Regions from separate parts of the Massilia sp. LjRoot122 genome, predicted to be linked through region 2. Evidence: predicted binding sites of a transcription regulator. Region 2 holds the regulator's gene; the other holds the start of a gene.
What was found. Region 2 encodes NrdR, which represses ribonucleotide reductase genes. Its sites were predicted from a motif close to CACNANATNTNGTG; they were not measured.

Region 1 (3,406 bases), 3.1 Mb from region 2:
CCGAGGAGCGCGACGGCTTCTTCCAGGCGGCCAACGGCGGCACCCTGATGCTGGACGAAGTGGCCGACCTGCCGCTGGCGATGCAGGTCAAGCTGCTGCGCGCGATCCAGGAGCGGCGCGTGCGCAAGATCGGCGCCACGAGCGAGGAGCCGGTCGACGTGCGCATCATCAGTGCCACCCACCAGGACCTGGCGCAATGCGTGGAGCAGGGCAGGTTCAGGCAAGACCTGTTCTACCGCCTGAACGTGATCGAGCTGTCGCTGCCGCCGCTGCGCGAACGGATCGACGACCTGGCACCGCTGGTGGACGCGATCCTGGCGCGCCTGGCCGGGCCCGGGCAGGCCGCGCTCGGCCCGGGCGTGCTCGAAGCGCTGCGCGCCTACTCCTTCCCGGGCAATATCCGCGAACTGGAGAACGTGCTGGAGCGGGCGCTGGCCTTCGCCAACGACGGCGTGATCGAGGTGGGCGATTTGTCGCTCAAGGCGGCGCGACCGGGAGAGGCGGCGCCGCGCGAGCCTGCGCCTGCGCCGATGCCGGCAGCGGCACCGGTGCCTGCACCTGCGCCCGCTGCGCTGGAAACGGTGCCCGCATCCAGCATGATCGGCCCGAACGGCTTGCCCGGCAACCTGCCCGAGTACCTGAGCCAGGTCGAGCGCGACATCATCGGGCGCGCCCTGCAGCAAACCCAGTTCAACCGTACCCAGGCCGCGGCCCTGCTCGGCATCAGCGTGCGCCAGCTGCGCTACCAGATGCAGAAACTGGAGATCTGCGCGCCGGATGACAGCGCCTGAGGCCGCAGCGCTGTTGTTGTCTTTTCGCCAGTGCAAAATGCACAAGAATGATGCGTCGCGCATTGCGCTGATTACGCTTTACGCAGCGCGGGATGGCAAGGTTAGCGCTCACTCACTTCAGACTCCCCGCCGATCCGGCCACGCTTGCTTGTCAAGCCCATGCACCAAAAAAAACGAAAAAAATTAGGAAGTTCTTTACTTGCCGTGACCTGGGTCAGGCACTACAATTAGTCTCATATCAAGATCGAACACTAGATGTAGTGGTAGTGAACTCAAAGCAACTAGGATTTAGGTTCGACTTGAAGCTTGCTCTGCAAGCCACTGATTCAACAGCGATTTCTACCCTGCGTAATCTGGTTGCCAGTCAGGCTTACCGGCTGGCGGGGTATCGCTTTGCTTAAAATTTTGTCGGGTTGACAAGTCCGGCTCAAGACAAACGACGGCAGGTACCCGCTGCTCACTGGAGGCTCAATGCAAACAGCACAAGACATTTCGATCAATCCGCACGTCACCCAAGGTGCCACGGCCACGGCCACGCCCGCAGAGATCGTCGCACGCGGTGACTACCGGGTTATCCGCCGCAACGGCGCCGTGGTCGCTTTCGAGCCGCACAAGATCTCGGTCGCAATGACCAAGGCCTTCCTCGCCGTCGCCGGCGGGCAGGGCGCTGCCTCGGCCCGCATCCGCGAGCTGGTGGAACAGCTGACCGGCAACGTGGTGGCCGCCCTGGTGCGCCGCCAGCCGAACGGCGGCACCTTCCACATCGAAGACGTGCAGGACCAGGTCGAACTGTCGCTGATGCGCTCGGGCGAGCATGACGTCGCGCGCGAATACGTGCTGTACCGCGCCAAGCGCATGGAAGAGCGCAAGGCCGCCAAGGAAGCCGCCGGCGGTACCGCCGTGGCCGCGCCGCAGATCCACGTGGTCGACGGCGGCCAGCGCCGCCCGCTGGACGTGAACGACGTCTACGCCCTTGTCAACGCCGCCTGCTCGGGCCTGGAAAAGCACGTCGACGCCGACGCGATCGTCGCCGAGACCCTGAAGAACCTGTACGACGGCGTGCCGGTCGAAGAGCTGCACAAGTCCGCCATCCTGGCCGCCCGCGCCCTGATGGAAAAAGACCCGGCCTACAGCCAGGTCACCGCGCGCATCCTGCTGCACACCATCCGCAAGGAAGTCTTCGGCAAGGAAGTGCCGCAAGCCGGCGCCGCCGCCGAGTACGTCACCTACTTCCCGCAGTACATCGCCAAGGGCATCCAGAACGAATTGCTGGACGAAGCGCTCGGCACCTACGACCTCGAGCGCCTGGCCAAGGCCATCGTCGCCGACCGCGACCTGCAGTTCGGCTACATCGGCCTGCAGACCCTGTACGACCGCTACTTCCTGCACGTGCGCGAAACCCGCATCGAAATGCCGCAGGCCTTCTACATGCGCGTCGCGATGGGCCTGGCCCTGCGCGAAGCCGACCGCGAAGCGCGCGCCATCGAGTTCTACAACCTGCTGTCGTCCTTCGACTTCATGAGCTCGACCCCGACCCTGTTCAACTCGGGTACCCGCCGCTCGCAGCTGTCCTCGTGCTACCTGACCACCGTCGGCGACGACCTGGAAGGCATCTACGACGCCATTAAAGAAAACGCGCTGCTGTCGAAGTTCGCCGGCGGCCTGGGCAACGACTGGACCCCGGTGCGTGCACTCGGTTCGCGCATCAAGGGCACCAACGGCAAGTCGCAGGGCGTGGTCCCGTTCCTGAAAGTGGTGAACGACACCGCCGTGGCGGTGAACCAGGGCGGCAAGCGCAAGGGCGCGGTCTGCGCCTACCTGGAAACCTGGCACATGGACATCGAGGAATTCCTCGACCTGCGCAAGAACACCGGCGATGACCGTCGCCGCACCCACGACATGAACACCGCGAACTGGATTCCGGACCTGTTCATGAAGCGCGTGATGGAGAAGGGCCACTGGAGCCTGTTCTCGCCGAGCGAAACCCCGGACCTGCACGACAAGGTCGGCAAGGCCTTCGAAGAAGCGTATGTCGCCTACGAAGCCAAGGCCGCCCGCGGCGAAATGACCGTGTACAAGAAGATCGAAGCGCTCGACCTGTGGCGCAAGATGCTGTCGATGCTGTTCGAGACCGGCCACCCGTGGATCACCTTCAAGGATCCGTGCAACATCCGTTCGCCGCAGCAGCACGTGGGCGTGGTGCACTCGTCCAACCTGTGCACCGAGATCACGCTGAACACCAGCGCCGACGAGATCGCCGTCTGCAACCTGGGCTCGGTGAACCTGCCGCAGCACATGAAGGGTGACGGCCTGGATCACGCCAAGCTGCAGAAGACCATCCGCACCGCGATGCGCATGCTGGACAACGTCATCGACATCAACTACTACGCCGTGGACAAGGCGCGCAACTCGAACATGCGTCACCGTCCGGTGGGCATGGGCGTCATGGGCCACCAGGACTGCCTGCACATGATGCGTGTGCCGTTTGCCTCGGACAAGGCCGTGCAGTTCGCCGACACCTCGATGGAAGCCGTCTGCTACTACGCCTACCTGGCCTCGACCGAACTGGCCGAAGAGCGCGGCCGCTACGAATCGTACGAAGGTTCGCTGTGGGA
Region 2 (3,406 bases):
AGATGCCACTCGCCGTTCGCCTGGGCAGCCACCAACTGGTACGTGACGTATCGCGGGCTGCCTGTGCGCCTGCCGGTCCCGCCGCTTACGCGCTGCCCGTTGCCTGGTATTTCTCTCGATTGGAGTTTTACATGTTTGCCAAAGATCATACGCTTTCCAATATCGACCCGGAACTGTGGGATGCCATCCAAAAAGAAAACGTTCGCCAGCAAGACCACATCGAACTGATCGCATCCGAGAACTACACCTCGCCGGCCGTGATGGAAGCGCAGGGCTCGCAGCTGACCAACAAGTACGCCGAAGGCTATCCGGGCAAGCGCTACTACGGCGGTTGCGAATACGTCGACGTCGCCGAGCAGCTGGCGATCGACCGCCTGAAGCAACTGTTCGGCGCTGAAGCCGCCAACGTGCAGCCGAACTCGGGCTCGCAGGCCAACCAGGGCGTGTTCTTCGCCATGCTCAAGCCTGGCGACACCATCATGGGCATGTCGCTGGCCGAAGGCGGTCACCTGACCCACGGCATGGCGCTGAACATGTCGGGCAAATGGTTCAACGTCGTGTCCTACGGCCTGACCGAGCAGGAAGACATCGATTACGAGGCCATGGAACGCCTGGCGCGCGAGCACAAGCCGAAGATGATCATCGCCGGCGCCTCCGCCTTCGCGCTGCGCATCGACTTCGAGCGCTTCGCCCGCATCGCCAAGGAAGTCGGCGCCTACTTCATGGTCGACATGGCCCACTACGCCGGCCTGATCGCCGCGGGCGAATACCCGAACCCGGTGCCGCATGCCGACTTCGTCACCTCGACCACGCACAAGTCGCTGCGCGGCCCGCGCGGTGGCATCATCCTGATGAAGGCCGAGTTCGAGAAGCAGATCAATTCCGCGATCTTCCCGGGCATCCAGGGCGGTCCGCTGATGCACGTCATCGCCGGCAAGGCCGTGGCCTTCAAGGAAGCGCTGTCGCCGGAATTCAAGGAATACCAGAAGCAGGTGGTCAAGAACGCCGCCGCCCTGGCCAACACCCTGACCGAGCGCGGCCTGCGCATCGTCTCGGGCCGTACCGAGTCGCACGTGATGCTGGTCGACCTGCGTTCGAAAGGCCTGACCGGCAAGGAAGCGGAAGCGATCCTGGGCCAGGCACACATGACCTGCAACAAGAACGGTATCCCGAACGACCCGCAGAAGCCTTTCGTCACCTCGGGCATCCGCCTCGGCAGCCCGGCCTTCACCACCCGCGGCTTCAAGGAAGAAGACGCGGTCAAGGTGGGCCACCTGATCGCCGACGTGCTGGACAATCCGCACGACGCCGCGACCATCGAGCGCGTCAAGGCGGAAGTGAAGCAGCTGACCGACAAGTATCCGGTCTACGCGAAGTAAGGCAACCTGGGGCCGCTTCTGAAGCGGCCCATTTTCAGTAGCATCCGGCGCCCATGAAATGTCCGTTCTGCCAGCATGAAGATACCCAGGTCCTCGACACCCGCGTGTCCGAGGAAGGGGACGCCATCCGCCGGCGCCGGCGCTGCGCGAAGTGCGACAAGCGCTTCACCACCTACGAGCGCATCGAGCTGTCGATGCCGATCATCGTCAAGAAGAACGGCAGCCGCACCGAGTTCTCGTCCAACAAGCTGCGCGGCAGCCTGATGCTGGCGCTGCGCAAGCGCCCGGTCGCCGCCGAGGCCATCGACACCGCGGTCGCCACCATCGAAGAAAAGCTCCTGACCAGCGGCCGCCGCGAGGTCGACACCGGCTACGTCGGCGAGCTGGTGATGCACGAACTCAAGCGGCTCGACAAGATCGCCTACATCCGCTTCGCCTCGGTCTACAAGAATTTCGAAGACCTGGCCGAGTTCCAGGAAGCGCTGGCCGAAGTCGGCCACCCTCGCAAGTAAACCGCACTCTCAGCAGTTCCCCTGACACGATTGCGCCAGCTCAGGGCTGGCCGGCGCTCGCCTGATAACTTCGCAGCTCGCAGTCGACCGGGAGGGCATGTGGGGGCAAGAATGGGGGGATTCACGCTGGCCGAGGTGCTGGTCGCGCTGTTCGTGCTGGCCATCGGCATCGTCGGCGCCGGGGCGACCCAGCTGACGGCCGAACGCACGCGCCAGCAGTCGGCGCTGCTGTCCGAAGCGGCGCAGCTGGCGGCCTCGCTGGCGGCGCGCATGCAGGTCAATCCTGCGGTGGCCGGCCTGCCCGACGGCACCAATCCCTACCTCGCCTTCGGCTATGACGCGGCCGGCGGCCCGCCGGAGGGCGGCGGCAGCTGCTACGGCGCCGCCGCTTGCACCCCGGCCCAGCTCGCCGAGTCCGACCTGCATGACATCCGCCAGGCGCTGCACGCCCACTTCCCGCGCGGCCGCATCGCCGTGTGCCGCGACGGCTCGCCCTGGGACAGCGCCACCCGCCGCTTTCGCTGGAGCTGCGACGGCAACGCCCGCGCGCTGCCGGTCGTCAAGCTGGGCTGGCAGGGCACGGGCGATGCGCCCGGCTACGTGGCGGTGATCCGATGATTTTCCAACGAGGCATGTCGCTGGTCGAGCTGCTGGTCGCCATGACGGTCGGCCTGGGCGTGCTGCTCGGCGCGGCCGGCCTGTTCATCTGGGCCAACCGGGCCTTTGCCGCCCAGCTGGAGACGGCCGCGATGGACGACGCCGGACGCTATGCCCTGGAAGCGATCGCCAGGGCGGTGCGGCAGGCGGCGGCAGCCGACTGGGAAGGCGCCAGTACCGGACCGGATCCCGCTGCGCCGGCGCGCCTGGCCGGGCTCGATGCCAGCAGCGTGCACCGGACCGCCTTCGGCATCGACAACGCATCCGCCGCTGCCGCCGATGTGGTGAACGGCAGCGACGTGCTGGCCGTCCGTTTCCCGGGCACGGGCGCGGCGCCGAATGGCGACGGCACCAGCCTCGATTGCGCCGGCTTCAGCGTGCACCGCGACGAGGAAGGCTGGAGCATCTTCTACGTCGCCCGCAACGCCCAGGGCGATGCCGAGCTGCGCTGCAAGTACCGGGGCGCCGGCGCGTGGTCGGCGGACGCGGTGGTCGGCGCGGTCGACAGCTTCCAGGTGCTGTACGGACTCGACGCGGATGCCGACGGGGCGCCGGAGCGTTACGTCAACGCCAGCGCCCTGGCCGGACTGGACGCCGGGCTCGCGCTCGCCGGCGCGACTGCCGCCGAGCGCGCGGCGGACCTGCGCCGGCGCACCCACTGGAAGAAGATCGTGAGCGTACGGGTGGCGCTCTTGCTGCATGGTCCAGTCAGCCGGATCGGGACGGCGGGCGATGCCGTCTACGCGTTGTTCGGGCGCGGCTACGGCGAGCTGGCCGGTGCGGACGATGCCGGCACGCGCCTGCGGGAGGCAGCCCTGTCCGCCGGCGCCGCGCCGCGCTACCGCAAGGTATTCGGCA

Region 1: a site for NrdR is predicted at 1,041-1,054, ahead of ACSQ25_RS03200 (ribonucleoside-diphosphate reductase subunit alpha). Genes of this name have one in related genera too.

What each region holds. Positions count from the first base shown of each region.
Region 1 is NZ_CAXUPB020000001.1:719,009-722,414, forward strand. It holds gene ACSQ25_RS03195 (sigma-54-dependent transcriptional regulator) at 1-791, shown strand, start outside; gene ACSQ25_RS03200 (ribonucleoside-diphosphate reductase subunit alpha) at 1,263-3,406, shown strand, end outside.
Region 2 is NZ_CAXUPB020000001.1:3,867,348-3,870,753, reverse strand. It holds ZMP/ZTP riboswitch at 1-33, shown strand, start outside; gene glyA (serine hydroxymethyltransferase) at 132-1,379, shown strand; gene nrdR (transcriptional regulator NrdR) at 1,433-1,891, shown strand; gene pilV (type IV pilus modification protein PilV) at 2,003-2,509, shown strand; gene ACSQ25_RS16915 (PilW family protein) at 2,506-3,406, shown strand, end outside.